Regions from separate parts of the Mycetohabitans sp. B46 genome, predicted to be linked through region 1. Evidence: predicted binding sites of a transcription regulator. Region 1 holds the regulator's gene; the other holds the start of a gene.
What was found. The regulator LexA, encoded in region 1, represses DNA repair genes until DNA is damaged. The targets are predictions, from matches to a motif close to ACTGTATNNNNATACAGT.
Positions count from the first base shown of each region.

Region 1 (6,461 bases):
TATATTGATTCAAAGCGGAAAGTACAACATGACAATGAATAATGCTATTAAGAATAACAAACTCAATCTATATTACCACCACGTTGCAGTCAAGCTGACCTTACTTCTGAGCAGAGCACCAAGGATCAGGGCGTAGAAAAGCCACAGCTTGCGCAGGGTCGTCCGTAGTTTGTGGCCGGCGCCGCACAGGACCGCATGATGGCATCGCCCAGCGTACCTTTGAGCCAGTTTTGGTAGAGCTTGCTGTCTGCTTTCATATGGCCGATGACTGGCTCGATTGCGCTGCATCGCCGAACCTTCAACTAGGCAGCGCGTTACGGCTATCTGCCGGGTGCTTTAGTGCGTGAGGCACCGCCAGAGCAACATGCGCATGAGATTTTGTTGCTCGAACCCACCCTTGAGCGCTGCCGCCTGCGCAGTGCTAATTAGTGGCGCTCGCCAGACCAGATGACGCGCCTGTGGGTCCGGCCGGTTGTGAGTGCGTTTCTCACGAGTAGGTCGAGGTCGTTGATCAATGCGCGCGCCAGCGTCAGGCGCCGTTTCATGCCGCCCGTGACACGGGAGTGAGCCTTTTTCGAGCCATGCGAATTTGAGCAGCGAGGGCGCTCGCGCATTAGCCGTGCGCGCCAGAATGACGAAGTATCGCTAAGCATGTGCAGATTTTTGATGACGGGAAGTCCGGATCGAGAGCGCTAAGTTGCGGCACACCACCCCTTGCACGCACGGGCCCGCCGAGATCGTGAATGGTGCCGGCATTCGACGATGCCATGTCGAGCAACATACGCAACGTGGTCATCTTGCCGACGCTGTTTGATCTCAGTAACCCGTAGCACCGCCTTTTTTGGCAATAAACGACAGAGCATTGACGATCGCCTTATTTGTATAGGCTTTTTTGACGCCGGTAAATTCAATTTTGTGTTCGGGCATCGGGGAAAGAGCCGGCATAGAGGTCGATCATGGTAATCAATTCCTGGATTCGCGTTTTCCCGCATTTTTGTGGATTCCGGCGGTCGAAAATGCACTTTCAGCGCGCAGACGCATGTACTGGCCGTCGTGAACATGCGCTCGAGCATTGGGCAAAGTGCGGGCCTGATGACCGACGTGGCGTGTGGGCAAGTTTTAGCAGGCGGCGCGAAACATCCTGCAGGAAGGGGGGGATTGGCTCAAAGAACGGAGCCTGAGCGTGCATGGCCATTTCGCGTTGGGCAAGCCGATCGACGAAATGGCTCAGTGCGCGTCGCATGTGCAGACGGACCGCGTCGTGGTCACCCATCGTGTGCGCACCGGCTTTGGCCCGCTGGTGGAGGGGCCCAAAGAATATGCAGTTGCTGGACCGCGCTCGCTGCAACATTCTGGTTGCTGTCTCGAGCGCGGGCAAAGCGGATGGCGCCGAGTTATCCACCGCCGCAGCTACGGAAAGGGCCCGACTCATCGCGCTACGGGGTGGGCTTGTATAGGGCCTGCCGCGTGTCACAATGGCCCGCATCATGAACCATTGAATTTGACCCCGACAAGTTGCCAGCCGAAGACGCCGGTGCGGTGAAAAATCGCCGCATACGGCGGCTCCTTCGGACCAGCGCGGTATCGGACCACGAACTCGTTGATGCCGCGATAGCCGGCGCTCACTTGAGCGCCGCCGCTTACGGATGTGCCGGCCGGGGGCTGCTGGCCGCTTGGTGCACTGGAACCGGCGGAGCCCGAGGTAGCCGACACGGCTGTGCCGCGTGTCGCACCGGCTTGCGGAGCCCGCACCGGGCCCGGCGGTGCCGTGTCGCTCGCCACATCGCGTGGAGGCATGCCGGCCAGTAACGCGGCTACGCCGTCTGGCGTCGCATAAACTTCGACAATGGGCGCAATCAATGCGGAACCGACCATCGTGCCGACACTGGCGACTGCCTGCGCCAGCGGCGAATCATCGATATGCGCGCTGACCGCGCGCCTGATTCGTGCATTGAGTTCCTGTTTCAGGCTGGCGCGCAATGCAGGGTAGTCAACGTATCGATTGACCGTCTCGGCGTCGCGCGCATCGGCTGCCTGCTCCAGGCGGTGCAGGACGATATAAGGCGACGCGTAGCTGAGCATGCCTGCCACCACGCTAGCCAGCGCCACCCCTGCGGCGACAAGACGCTTGAATGAGGTCGATGTCATATGCGCAGTTGTAGCGCGAGTAAATTAATCCAGCAAACCGTGGGCAACCCCAATCTCCTCTGCCGCGATATACCGGTCGATCATGCTGCAAACCGCATCGATATGGCCCACTAGCACCACGCGCGACGCACTGCGATAGACGCGCACCGGATCGTCCTCCCGCCATGGGCGGCGACGGGCCGGTTCACTCTGAGGTACGCTGTGGCGCAGCGGCACGCGTGCGAAAGCTGGTAGGCAGGATGGCAATTCCATGTACTCCCGCACGACGTGTGCCACGCCATCGTGCGTGGGTGCGGTCGGGCGCTGTGCCAGCGTCGCGCCGCCCATCAGCAGACCGAACGAAGTGGCGGGGTGAGACGATGCACCGCATGGCACGAGGCTTCGCAGATGACGCAGGCGCCCGAACGCGCGTAACGGAAACAGGCGGGCAAGTCGTTTCATCGGTTTCTCCATATCGGTATTTAGTACGCATTAGGACGGATCAAGCCGACCGCGATGCCTTCCAGTTCAAAATCTTCTTGTCCCGGGCTCACGATGATGTTCTCGTAATCCGGATTTTCCGCGATCAATTCGATGCCATTTACCAGCCGATGGAAGCGCTTGACCGTCACGTCGTCGCCCAGCCGCGCCACCACAATCTGGCCTTCTTGCACGTCGTGCTGTTTCTGTACGGCCAGCAGGTCTCCGTCGAAGATGCCCGCGTCGCGCATCGACATCCCGCGCACTTTCAGAAGATAGTCGGGCCGGCTTGCAAACAGCGCTGGATCGCATGCGTAATGCTGCGCGATATGCTCCTGAGCCAGGATGGGACTGCCGGCCGCGACACGACCGACCAGCGGCAGCGACAACTGCATGACCGCTGGATGTGGCAGCGTGTACGGGTGCGGTTCGTCTTCCGTTGACAGCAACCGGATCCCGCGTGATGCTCCCGCCGCCAGTTCGATCACCCCTTTGCGCGCCAGCGCGCGCAAGTGCTCTTCGGCCGAGTTGGCCGAGCTGAAGCCGAGTTCTGCAGCGATCTCGGCGCGCGTCGGCGGAAAGCCGGTGCGCTCAATCGCGCGGCGGATCAAGTCGTAGACCTGCTGCTGACGGGTGGTGAGTTTAGTCATGAGGTTACTGTATGGATGAACAGGTCCCTGTATTTTTATACAGTATTCACAGTATTTCAAGTGCTACTTGAACGCGCTGTCCGTTTTGAACGCACTGTCCGTTCGCTCGTGGCATAAGTTGTTGGCGCGTCGTCCGGTGTCTTACGACTTTTGAATATAAAAGCATAAGGAACGATTATTTTTGATAATGAAATGCGTTCGTTAGACTTGGCCGGTCCTCACGACATCCACGGGCATCCAAATGAGCGAACAGGTAACGGGGCGGGCGCGGCAGCGCGCCAGTGCATCAGTGTGGCGGCGACTGGCCGCGGCATGGGTGCTGACGGGCGGCCTCGTGGCCAGTGGCGCGGCCGTCGCGGATAGGACGCTACTCAATGTGTCGTACGACCCGACGCGGGAGTTGTACCAGGACATGAATCAGGCGTTCGCAAAGGAATGGAAGGCCAAGACCGGCGAGACCGTATCGTTCAGGCAGTCGCACGGCGGCTCGGGCGCGCAGGCGCGCTCGGTCATCGATGGCTTGCAGGCGGACGTCGTCACGTTGGCGCTGGCCTACGATATCGACGCGATCGCCAAGCAGGGGTGGATTGACGCGGATTGGCAAAAACGCTTGCCGGACCTCGTGTTCGTTGTGCGCAAGGGCAATCCGAAACGGATCAAGGACTGGGACGATCTAGTCAAGCCGGGTGTGTCCATCGTCACGCCGAACCCAAAGACCTCCGGTGGCGCGCGCTGGAACTATCTGGCCGCATGGGCGTACGCGTTGCACCAGCCGGGTGGCAGTGAGCAACAAGCGCGTGAGTTCGTCGCAAAGCTGTACAGGAATGTCGGTGTGCTCGATTCAGGCGCGCGGGGCGCGACTACCAGCTTCGTGCAGCGCGGCATCGGCGACGTGCTGGTCGGCTGGGAAAACGAGGCATTTCTGTCGCTCAAAAAGTTCGGGCCCGACAAATTTGAGATCGTCATGCCATCGGTTAGCATTCTGGCCGAACCGCCGGTCGCGTGGGTCGACAAGGTGGTGGACCGACGCGGCACGCGCAAGCTCGCGCAGGCTTATCTGAACTTCCTGTACACCGAGCAGAGCCAGCAGATCGCGGCGAAGCACTTCTATCGGCCGCGCTCGAACAAGGTGCCCGAAGCGCTGATCCGGCAGTTCCCGAAGCTCAAGTTGTACACGGTCAACGATACATTCGGCGGATGGGCGAAGGCTCAAAAAGTACATTTTGCCGACGGTGGAGTATTCGATTCGATTTATCAGCCACAGTAAGCCGACGATGGCTGCCAGGCGGGGGTCCGCGGCCTGAGAGGGCCGCCGGCGTAAGCTGAGCCCGGATCCCCTGGGTCTGGCGCGAGCGATGCTTGGAGGCGAGTAGCAGGCATGAGTCGTTTTTATTTTCGCCAGCCCAGTGCGTTGCCCGGGTTCGGTGTCACGCTCGGTATCACGGTGGCGTACTTGGGCCTAGTGGTGCTGGTCCCGCTCGCCGCGACTTTCTTGAAGACGACGACATTGACGTGGCCCGAGTTTGCGCGTGCCGTCGCGTCGCCGCGCGTGCTGGCCTCGTACCGGCTCACGTTCTGCGCGTCGCTGGGCGCCGCGCTGCTCAATGCGGTATTCGGCTTTCTCATAGCATGGGTGCTGGCGCGGTATGAGTTTCCGTTCAAGCGGCTCGTCGATGCGGTGATCGATCTGCCGTTTGCTTTGCCCACCGCGGTCGCCGGCATTGCGCTGGCCGCCGTCTATTCGGGTAACGGCTGGGTCGGCTCGCTGCTCGCTGCGCTCGGCATCAAGGTGGCGTTCACGCCGCTCGGGGTGCTGGTCGCGCTGACCTTCATTGGCTTGCCGTTCGTGGTCCGCACCGTTCAGCCGGTGCTGGAGGACTTCGAGCGTGAGCAGGAGGAGGCCGCTGCCTGCCTCGGTGCGACGTGCTGGCTGACCTTTCTCCGCGTGGTCCTGCCGTCGTTGCTGCCCGCGCTGCTGACAGGTTTTGCGCTCGCGTTCGCGCGTGCGCTCGGCGAATATGGCTCGGTGATTTTTATTGCGGGCAATATGCCAATGAAGTCTGAAATCACATCTTTGTTGATCATCACGAAGCTGGAGCAGTACGACTATGCGGGAGCGGCGGCACTGGCCGTCGTGATGCTGCTCGTATCATTCGTGCTGCTGCTGGCGATCAACGCGCTGCAATGGGGGCTGCAGCGGCGCACGTCTAGTACGCACCGCGCGCCGCCACTCGGCCTCGCACCGTCCGTGGTCACGGCTGGAGAGGGGCGATGAGTCAGCAAGCCACTCAATCGGCGGTCGCAATCGGCGCTAGCGTACAGCCAAAGCGGGCACCGCATGTGGACGCGACGACCGAGCCGCGTGCGGTACGGTGGGCGCTGACTGCAATCGCGCTGCTTTTTCTTGGCCTGTTCCCGGTGTTGCCACTGGCCGCGGTGTTCTATCAGGCGTTAGCCAACGGCGTAGGGGCCTATCTAGACGCCTTGATCGACGCGGATGCGCTGTCGGCGATCAAGCTGACAGGGATCACGGCGGTGATCGCTGTGCCGCTGAACGTTGTATTCGGCTTATGCGCGTCATGGGCGATCGCAAAGTTCGAGTTCCGCGGCAAGAGTCTGCTGACCACGCTGATCGACTTGCCATTTTCGGTGTCGCCGGTGATCTCCGGGCTGATCTACGTGCTGATGTTCGGCGCGCAAGGCTGGTTTGGTCCGTGGCTACAAGATCGCAACGTGCAGATCATCTTCGCGGTGCCGGGCATCGTGCTGGCGACGGTGTTTGTCACGTTTCCATTTGTCGCGCGCGAATTGATTCCGCTCATGCAGGCGCAGGGCGCCGACGAGGAGGAAGCGGCCCGCGTGCTGGGCGCCTCCGGCTGGCAGATCTTTCGTCGCGTGACGCTGCCCAACGTCAAGTGGGGCCTATTGTACGGCGTGATCTTGTGCAACGCCCGCGCCATGGGCGAGTTTGGTGCAGTTTCGGTGGTTTCTGGCCACATTCGCGGGCAGACCAACACGATGCCCTTGCACGTGGAAATTCTCTACAACGAATACAACTTCGTCGCCGCGTTCGCGGTCGCGTCGCTACTGGCGTTGCTTGCGCTGGTGACGCTCGCGTTGAAGTTGATCGCGCAGCGCCGGCTCATCCAGACGTCGAGCGAGCCGGCAGCCAGCTAGCCATCCACGCGGAAATGGATATGGGCA
Region 1 covers NZ_JADBGL010000014.1:32,349-38,809, forward strand. The annotation lists partial or broken gene IHE30_RS13525 (IS5/IS1182 family transposase) at 73-296, opposite strand; gene IHE30_RS13535 (hypothetical protein) at 817-945, opposite strand; partial or broken gene IHE30_RS13540 (universal stress protein) at 1,030-1,457, shown strand; gene IHE30_RS13545 (DUF2939 domain-containing protein) at 1,486-2,148, opposite strand; gene IHE30_RS13550 (hypothetical protein) at 2,173-2,589, opposite strand; gene lexA (transcriptional repressor LexA) at 2,610-3,257, opposite strand; gene IHE30_RS13560 (sulfate ABC transporter substrate-binding protein) at 3,499-4,524, shown strand; gene cysT (sulfate ABC transporter permease subunit CysT) at 4,636-5,532, shown strand; gene cysW (sulfate ABC transporter permease subunit CysW) at 5,529-6,434, shown strand; gene IHE30_RS13575 (sulfate/molybdate ABC transporter ATP-binding protein) at 6,455-6,461, shown strand, end outside.

Region 2 (6,461 bases), on a different contig from region 1:
ATGTAGCGCCCGCGCTGCTCGACCGTGACGAGATTGGCGTAGGTCAACTCTTTCATATGAAAAGACAGTGACGACGGTGCAAGGCCGAGATGTTCCGCAATTTGGCCAGCGGGTACCCCGCTTGGGCCGGCTTCGACGAGGAATCGGAAGGCGGCTAGTCGGGATTCCTGGGCTAGCGCGCTAAGTGCGCGCACGACAATGTTCATTTCCATATTTCAATGATAGTCGAAATAAAAAAGAAAAAACGATCGACTGAAGATTTTCTGCTCTAGCGACATCGCGGGTGAGGTTGGGTCGTGGAGACGCAGTGGTAGTGCTGAGTGCTTCGGCAGGGCAACTTGGAGGCGCTAGTCTGGCTTTGATTGACCGTGCTCGACCTTGGCTTTGCGGTTTGCGAGTCGCGTAGCGCTTTGATTCATAACAATGAACTGCACGCCGCTAAAGTTTCGAAGGCAATGCTTGGGTGGTGGGAGAGGGATGCGCGGTGCTTAGCGTCGAGCAAGGGGCGCGACGCATTTGGCAAATGGCCTGAACGGGCGTCTTGGCCTTCAGCGAAGGGTATGGGATGGCGCCGGATAGGAGACGTCGTCTCATATCGACTTGCAGCGGCAAAAAAAGGCCTAGCATCACTGCTAAGCCCTGGATTTTCTTGGTGGCGAATCAGGGACTCGAACCCCGGACCTGCGGATTATGATTCCGTCGCTCTAACCGACTGAGCTAATTCGCCTAAAGAACCCCGGATTATGGGCATACCGAGACGAGTTGTCAACGATTTTCGCGTTTTCTGTCGTGAGCCCATGAGTTGTCCGGGTTTATAGCACGTAATGTGTCCGGTTTTTGGGTGTCATATGGAGCCACCTGTAAGCCGGGTACGTTGGTGACAGGAAACCCGGAAGATGAGACGCGAAGGGGGCGACAGCGACGGGCAGGACAAGCGACTCACCTGGCAGGACAAGCGATTCCCGCAGGCCGAGGCGGCACGGCTATTGGGGCTTGCGAGCACACGTTTCGGCGGCAGATGGGGCGCTACGAGGCCGATGGCCTGCGCGGGTTGATCGACAAGCGACTAGATCAGGTTTCGCACAAGCGCGCACCGGTCGGCAGCCACTGTTTCCATACGCCTAAAGCCGGCGAAAAGGCCGATGCGAACACAGTGGCGCAGTTCGGCCGAGCGCTGGCGCAACGGGGTATCGAGTACATTGGAGCACATTGCGGCCTATGGGTCGCAGGCTCATGGGTGTTCAGAGCGGGCCTTCGGTCCGCACTAGCAGCGCTTACCCCGCGAGTTGGCCAAGGCTGGCATCACCGACATGCAGCAAGCCAGCGCCTACCTGGCGCAGTGCTACATGCCGCGTCACAATGCTGAGTCCGCCGTGCCGGCCGCTGAGCCGGGCAGCGCCTTCGCGCCCTATATCGGCAACGGCTTAGTAGACATTTATGCGAACACCACGAGCGCGTCATGGGCAACGACAACTGCGTGATGTTCGGGCGGCGGCTCAAATTGCAGAGTCCAGCTAAGCGCACACGGGCTCACTACGGCAAGCAGCGTGTGCGGGTGCCTCGCTATGTGGATGGCGCGCTGAACCCGCTCATGCGTGGCAGTTCGAGATCGAGAATCCGCAGATCGAACGATTGCATCGACAGGGCAATGTCGGCCTCTATCCCTGTCTTGACGTAACCGACCGCATAGCCCGATTGGCGGAGTGCTCGGATCAGACCATCCGCAAGTATGCTGTCATCATTCGGCAATGAGAATGCGCACGGGCGTGTTTTAGGGTCGGCAGCGCAAACCTGTCCCCCTTTCCGGCGTCTCCTTGTCGTGCATATTGCAACGACACGCGGTGTCCAGCGCAATGTGCAACGATTCTTCTACCCCGAGGGCGTGGCACGCAGCGCGACCAGGCATGCTAGTTGCGAGAAGGATGGATGTATTTCGCGCTTGCAAACAACACTGTTTTTTTATACAGTATCTGGAGCCGCGCATTGGCGCGGGCAGCGGTTTCATCCGGGGATGACCGGCATGGCCGCGATGCGAGGCGTGCCGCTTCGGCAACAGACTGCCGCTCATCATAGCAAAGGACGATTCATGGAAGAAAGCAAGAAAGGCTCAACTGGACTGACTGCGGAGAAGAGCAAGGCACTGGCTGCCGCGCTGTCGCAGATCGAGAAGCAGTTCGGCAAGGGGTCGATCATGCGGCTTGGCCATGGCGAGGCAGTCGAGGACATTCAAGTCGTATCGACTGGCTCACTCGGCCTGGACATCGCGCTAGGCGTTGGTGGGCTGCCGCGTGGCCGTGTCGTCGAGATCTACGGGCCGGAATCGTCCGGCAAGACGACGCTCACGCTGCAGGTGATCGCCGAGATGCAGAAAATCGGCGGCACCTGCGCGTTCATCGACGCGGAGCACGCGCTCGATGTCCAGTACGCGTCCAAGCTGGGCGTCAATGCGTCGGAACTACTGATTTCTCAGCCTGATACTGGCGAGCAAGCACTGGAAATCGCCGATGCACTCGTGCGCTCGGGGTCGATCGACATGATCGTCATCGACTCGGTGGCCGCGCTCGTGCCGAAGGCCGAAATCGAAGGTGAAATGGGCGATTCACTGCCCGGCCTGCAGGCGCGGCTGATGTCGCAGGCGCTGCGCAAGCTGACCGGCACAATCAAGCGGACCAATTGCCTAGTCATTTTCATTAACCAGATTCGCATGAAGATCGGTGTGATGTTCGGCAATCCGGAAACTACCACCGGAGGTAATGCGTTGAAGTTTTACGCGTCGGTTCGGCTCGATATCCGTCGGATCGGCTCGATCAAGAAGAACGACGAAGTCATCGGTAACGAAACGCGGGTTAAGGTGGTCAAAAACAAAGTGTCGCCACCGTTCCGCGAGGCGATTTTCGACATCTTGTATGGTGAGGGGATTTCGCGACACGGTGAAATCATCGATCTTGGCGTCCAGGCGAAGATCGTCGAGAAGGCGGGTGCCTGGTATAGCTACAACGGTGAGAAGATTGGCCAGGGCAAGGACAATGCGCGAGAGTTCCTGCGCGAGAATCCGGATCTTGCGCGCGAGATCGAAAATCGCGTCCGCGAGTCGCTCGGTGTCGTAGCGATGCCGGCCGGCGCGGTGGTTGCCGAGGGCGGACAAGCGTAACGCGAAGTGCACGTGAAGTGCCCACGCCCCGCGCCAAGCCTGAAGGGGCGCGCGTTGAGATATTTGTCGCGCCGGGATTACAGTCGTGCCGAACTGGCTGCGAAGCTCAAGCGCGACGCCCAGGAAGGCGACAATATCGAGCCGATTCTCGATGCACTCGAGCGAGACGGCTGGCTGTCTGATAGTCGGTTTGCCGAAAGTGTCGTGCATCGCCGTGCGTCCCGCTTCGGCGCGGCCCGGATCGTCGGTGAATTGAAGCGGCACGCGTTGCATGGCGACCTGCTGGACGACATCAGCAATCAATTACAGGAAACCGAATGGGAGCGGGCGAAAGCGGTGTGGCAAAAGAAATTTCAGGGCCATGTCGCGCAGTCGCCAGCCGAGCGTGCCAAGCAAGCGCGTTTCCTGGCCGCCCGCGGCTTTTCCCGCGCGGTGGTGGCGCGCCTCGTCAGCGGGATCGACGACGAAGCCGGCGATGAATGACGGTCCGCGTAGACTGCGTCGTGCTACGTGGGATGTTGTGCTTCGCCTATGCGTTCGGGCGATGAAGCGCGTTCCAGGGCGCGCGCGGGTGTCGGCAGGCCGTCGGACCGGTATGCTAAAATCGCTGGGTTTTCCATCCGGCCGCAACCCTTTCCATGCCGCTCCCTCCCTCTGCTCCTCGTTGGGCGCGTCATCGCCGTGCGATTGACGTGCAAGCGTTCGAGCGTGAAGACGGCCTGTGGGACATCAAAGCATGCCTGACCGATCGTAACGCGCGTGATACGCAACTCGCAACCGGCGTTAAGCCGATCGGGCTACCTATCCACGAACTTCGACTGCGGGTGACGATCGATCGCCAGATAAATGTCGTCGATGCGCAGTCGCCGGCGGCGAAATGGGTTTCTTATTCGGGGCATGGCGAAGACGCTAATCCAAGCGATTGCGCATTGATTGGGTTGGACCTGCGTCGTGGGCTCCGGCATGCCGTCACTAAGCGTCTTGGTGAGGCGGTGGGCTGCACGCATCTGACCGATTTGCGCGTGCTATCGTCGAGCGCAGCCATTCAAGCTTGCGTCGGCGAGGCGTCGCAGACAGGCACGTCAGACACGGACGCAGCTGGCGATGCGATGCTGTCTCGGCTTGATCGCTGCCACGCGTTGAAGCTTGACGGCCCGTGGTCACGCAATGCTATCCGAGCTGGTATGGCCACGCGCCGCGTGAAGTCCGCGCCGCATCGTGCGCGAAGCCGCGCCAAGCGCCACATACAGCGATATTCATTCCAACTCTCAGACTGAAGGGAATCACGCATGAAGATTCACGAGTACCAGGGTAAAGAGATCCTGCGGAAATTCGGGGTCACGGTGCCGCGCGGCCAGCCCGCGTTTTCGGTAGATGAAGCCGTCAAGGTGGCCGAGGAGCTTGGCGGCCCGGTCTGGGTGGTGAAGGCCCAGATCCATGCTGGTGGCCGTGGCAAGGGTGGTGGCGTCAAGGTCGCGAAATCGCTGGATCAGGTGCGTGAGTATTCGAACCAGATCCTCGGCATGCAGCTCAAGACGCACCAGACTGGCCCCGAAGGGCAAAAGGTCAACCGGCTGTTGATCGAAGAAGGCGCAGACATCAAGAAGGAACTGTATGTCGGTCTCGTCGTCGACCGCATTTCGCAAAAGGTTGTGCTGATGGCCTCCAGCGAAGGCGGCATGGACATCGAGGAAGTGGCCGCGAAGACGCCCGAGTTGATCCACAAGGTTGCGGTCGATCCGGCTAAGGGCTTGCAGGACGCTGAAGCAGACGAGATCGCCAAAAAAATCGGCGTACCGGATGCATCGCTCGCGCAGGCCCGTGCGAACCTGCACGGACTGTACAAGGCATTCTGGGAAACGGATGCATCGCTGGCTGAAATCAACCCGTTGATCCTGACCGGCGACGGCAAGGTAATCGCGTTGGATGCAAAGTTCAACTTCGATTCGAACGCGCTGTTCCGTCACGTGGAGATCGTTGCCTACCGTGATCTCGACGAAGAGGATCCGGCCGAAATCGAGGCGTCGAAGTTCGATCTCGCCTACATCTCCCTGGATGGCAACATCGGCTGTCTGGTCAACGGCGCCGGCCTGGCGATGGCAACGATGGATACGATCAAGTTGTTCGGTGGCGAACCGGCGAACTTCCTCGATGTCGGCGGTGGTGCGACGACCGAGAAGGTGACCGAAGCGTTCAAGCTGATGCTGAAGAACCCGAACCTGAAGGCCATCCTTGTCAACATCTTCGGCGGGATCATGCGTTGCGATGTGATCGCCGAGGGCGTGATCGCGGCATCGAAGGCGGTGCACCTGCAAGTCCCGCTGGTCGTGCGGATGAAGGGCACCAACGAGGACCTCGGCAAGAAGATGCTCGCCGACTCCGGGTTGCCAATTATTTCCGCGGACAGCATGGAAGAAGCCGCGCAGAAGGTCGTCGCCGCAGCCGAAGGCAAGTAAGCCGCCGCGCTCACTTCGAGGATACGCATGGTGTCGTTGCCACCGCGCCTTGCGCGAGCTGCGACGCCGAACGAAAGAGGTCATTACATGTCGATTCTGATCAACAAAGATACGAAGGTCATCACGCAGGGTATCACCGGCAAGACCGGCCAGTTTCATACGCGCGCCTGCCGCGAGTACGCAAATGGCCGCGCTGCCTATGTCGCGGGTGTCAATCCGAAGAAGGCCGGCGAGGACTTTGAGGGCATTCCGATTTTTGGCAGCGTCAAGGAAGCCAAGGCGCAGACCGGTGCGACGGTGTCGGTGATTTACGTGCCGCCGGCTGGGGCTGCTGCGGCAATCTGGGAAGCAGTCGAAGCCGATTTGGACCTGGCGATCTGTATCACCGAAGGCATTCCGGTCCGGGACATGATCGAGGTGCGCGACCGGATGCGCCGTGAGAACCGCAAGACGTTGCTGCTCGGGCCGAACTGCCCAGGTGTGATCACGCCCGACGAGTTGAAGATCGGCATCATGCCTGGTCACATCCACAAGAAGGGCCGCATCGGCGTTGTCTCCCGCTCGGGTACGTTGACGTATGAGGCGGTCGCCCAGCTGACCGCCCTTGGTCTGGGTCAATCGTCGGCTGTCGGGATCGGCGGCGACCCGATTAACGGTCTGAAGCACATCGACGTGATGAAGATGTTCAACGACGATCCGGATACGGATGCAGTCATCATGATTGGTGAAATCGGCGGCCCGGACGAGGCAAATGCGTCGTACTGGATCAAGGACAACATGAAGAAGCCGGTCGTGGGCTTCATCGCCGGCGTGACGGCGCCTCCTGGCAAGCGGATGGGTCACGCTGGCGCATT
Region 2 covers NZ_JADBGL010000001.1:88,830-95,290, reverse strand. The annotation lists gene IHE30_RS00460 (ArsR/SmtB family transcription factor) at 1-212, opposite strand, end outside; tRNA gene IHE30_RS00455 (tRNA-Met) at 651-727, opposite strand; partial or broken gene IHE30_RS00450 (response regulator) at 1,585-1,762, opposite strand; gene recA (recombinase RecA) at 2,087-3,151, shown strand; gene recX (recombination regulator RecX) at 3,206-3,634, shown strand; gene IHE30_RS00435 (DUF2889 domain-containing protein) at 3,790-4,428, shown strand; gene sucC (ADP-forming succinate--CoA ligase subunit beta) at 4,441-5,607, shown strand; gene sucD (succinate--CoA ligase subunit alpha) at 5,695-6,461, shown strand, end outside.
Region 2: recA (recombinase RecA) is a predicted target of LexA. The motif match lies at 1,951-1,968, and genes of this name have one in related genera.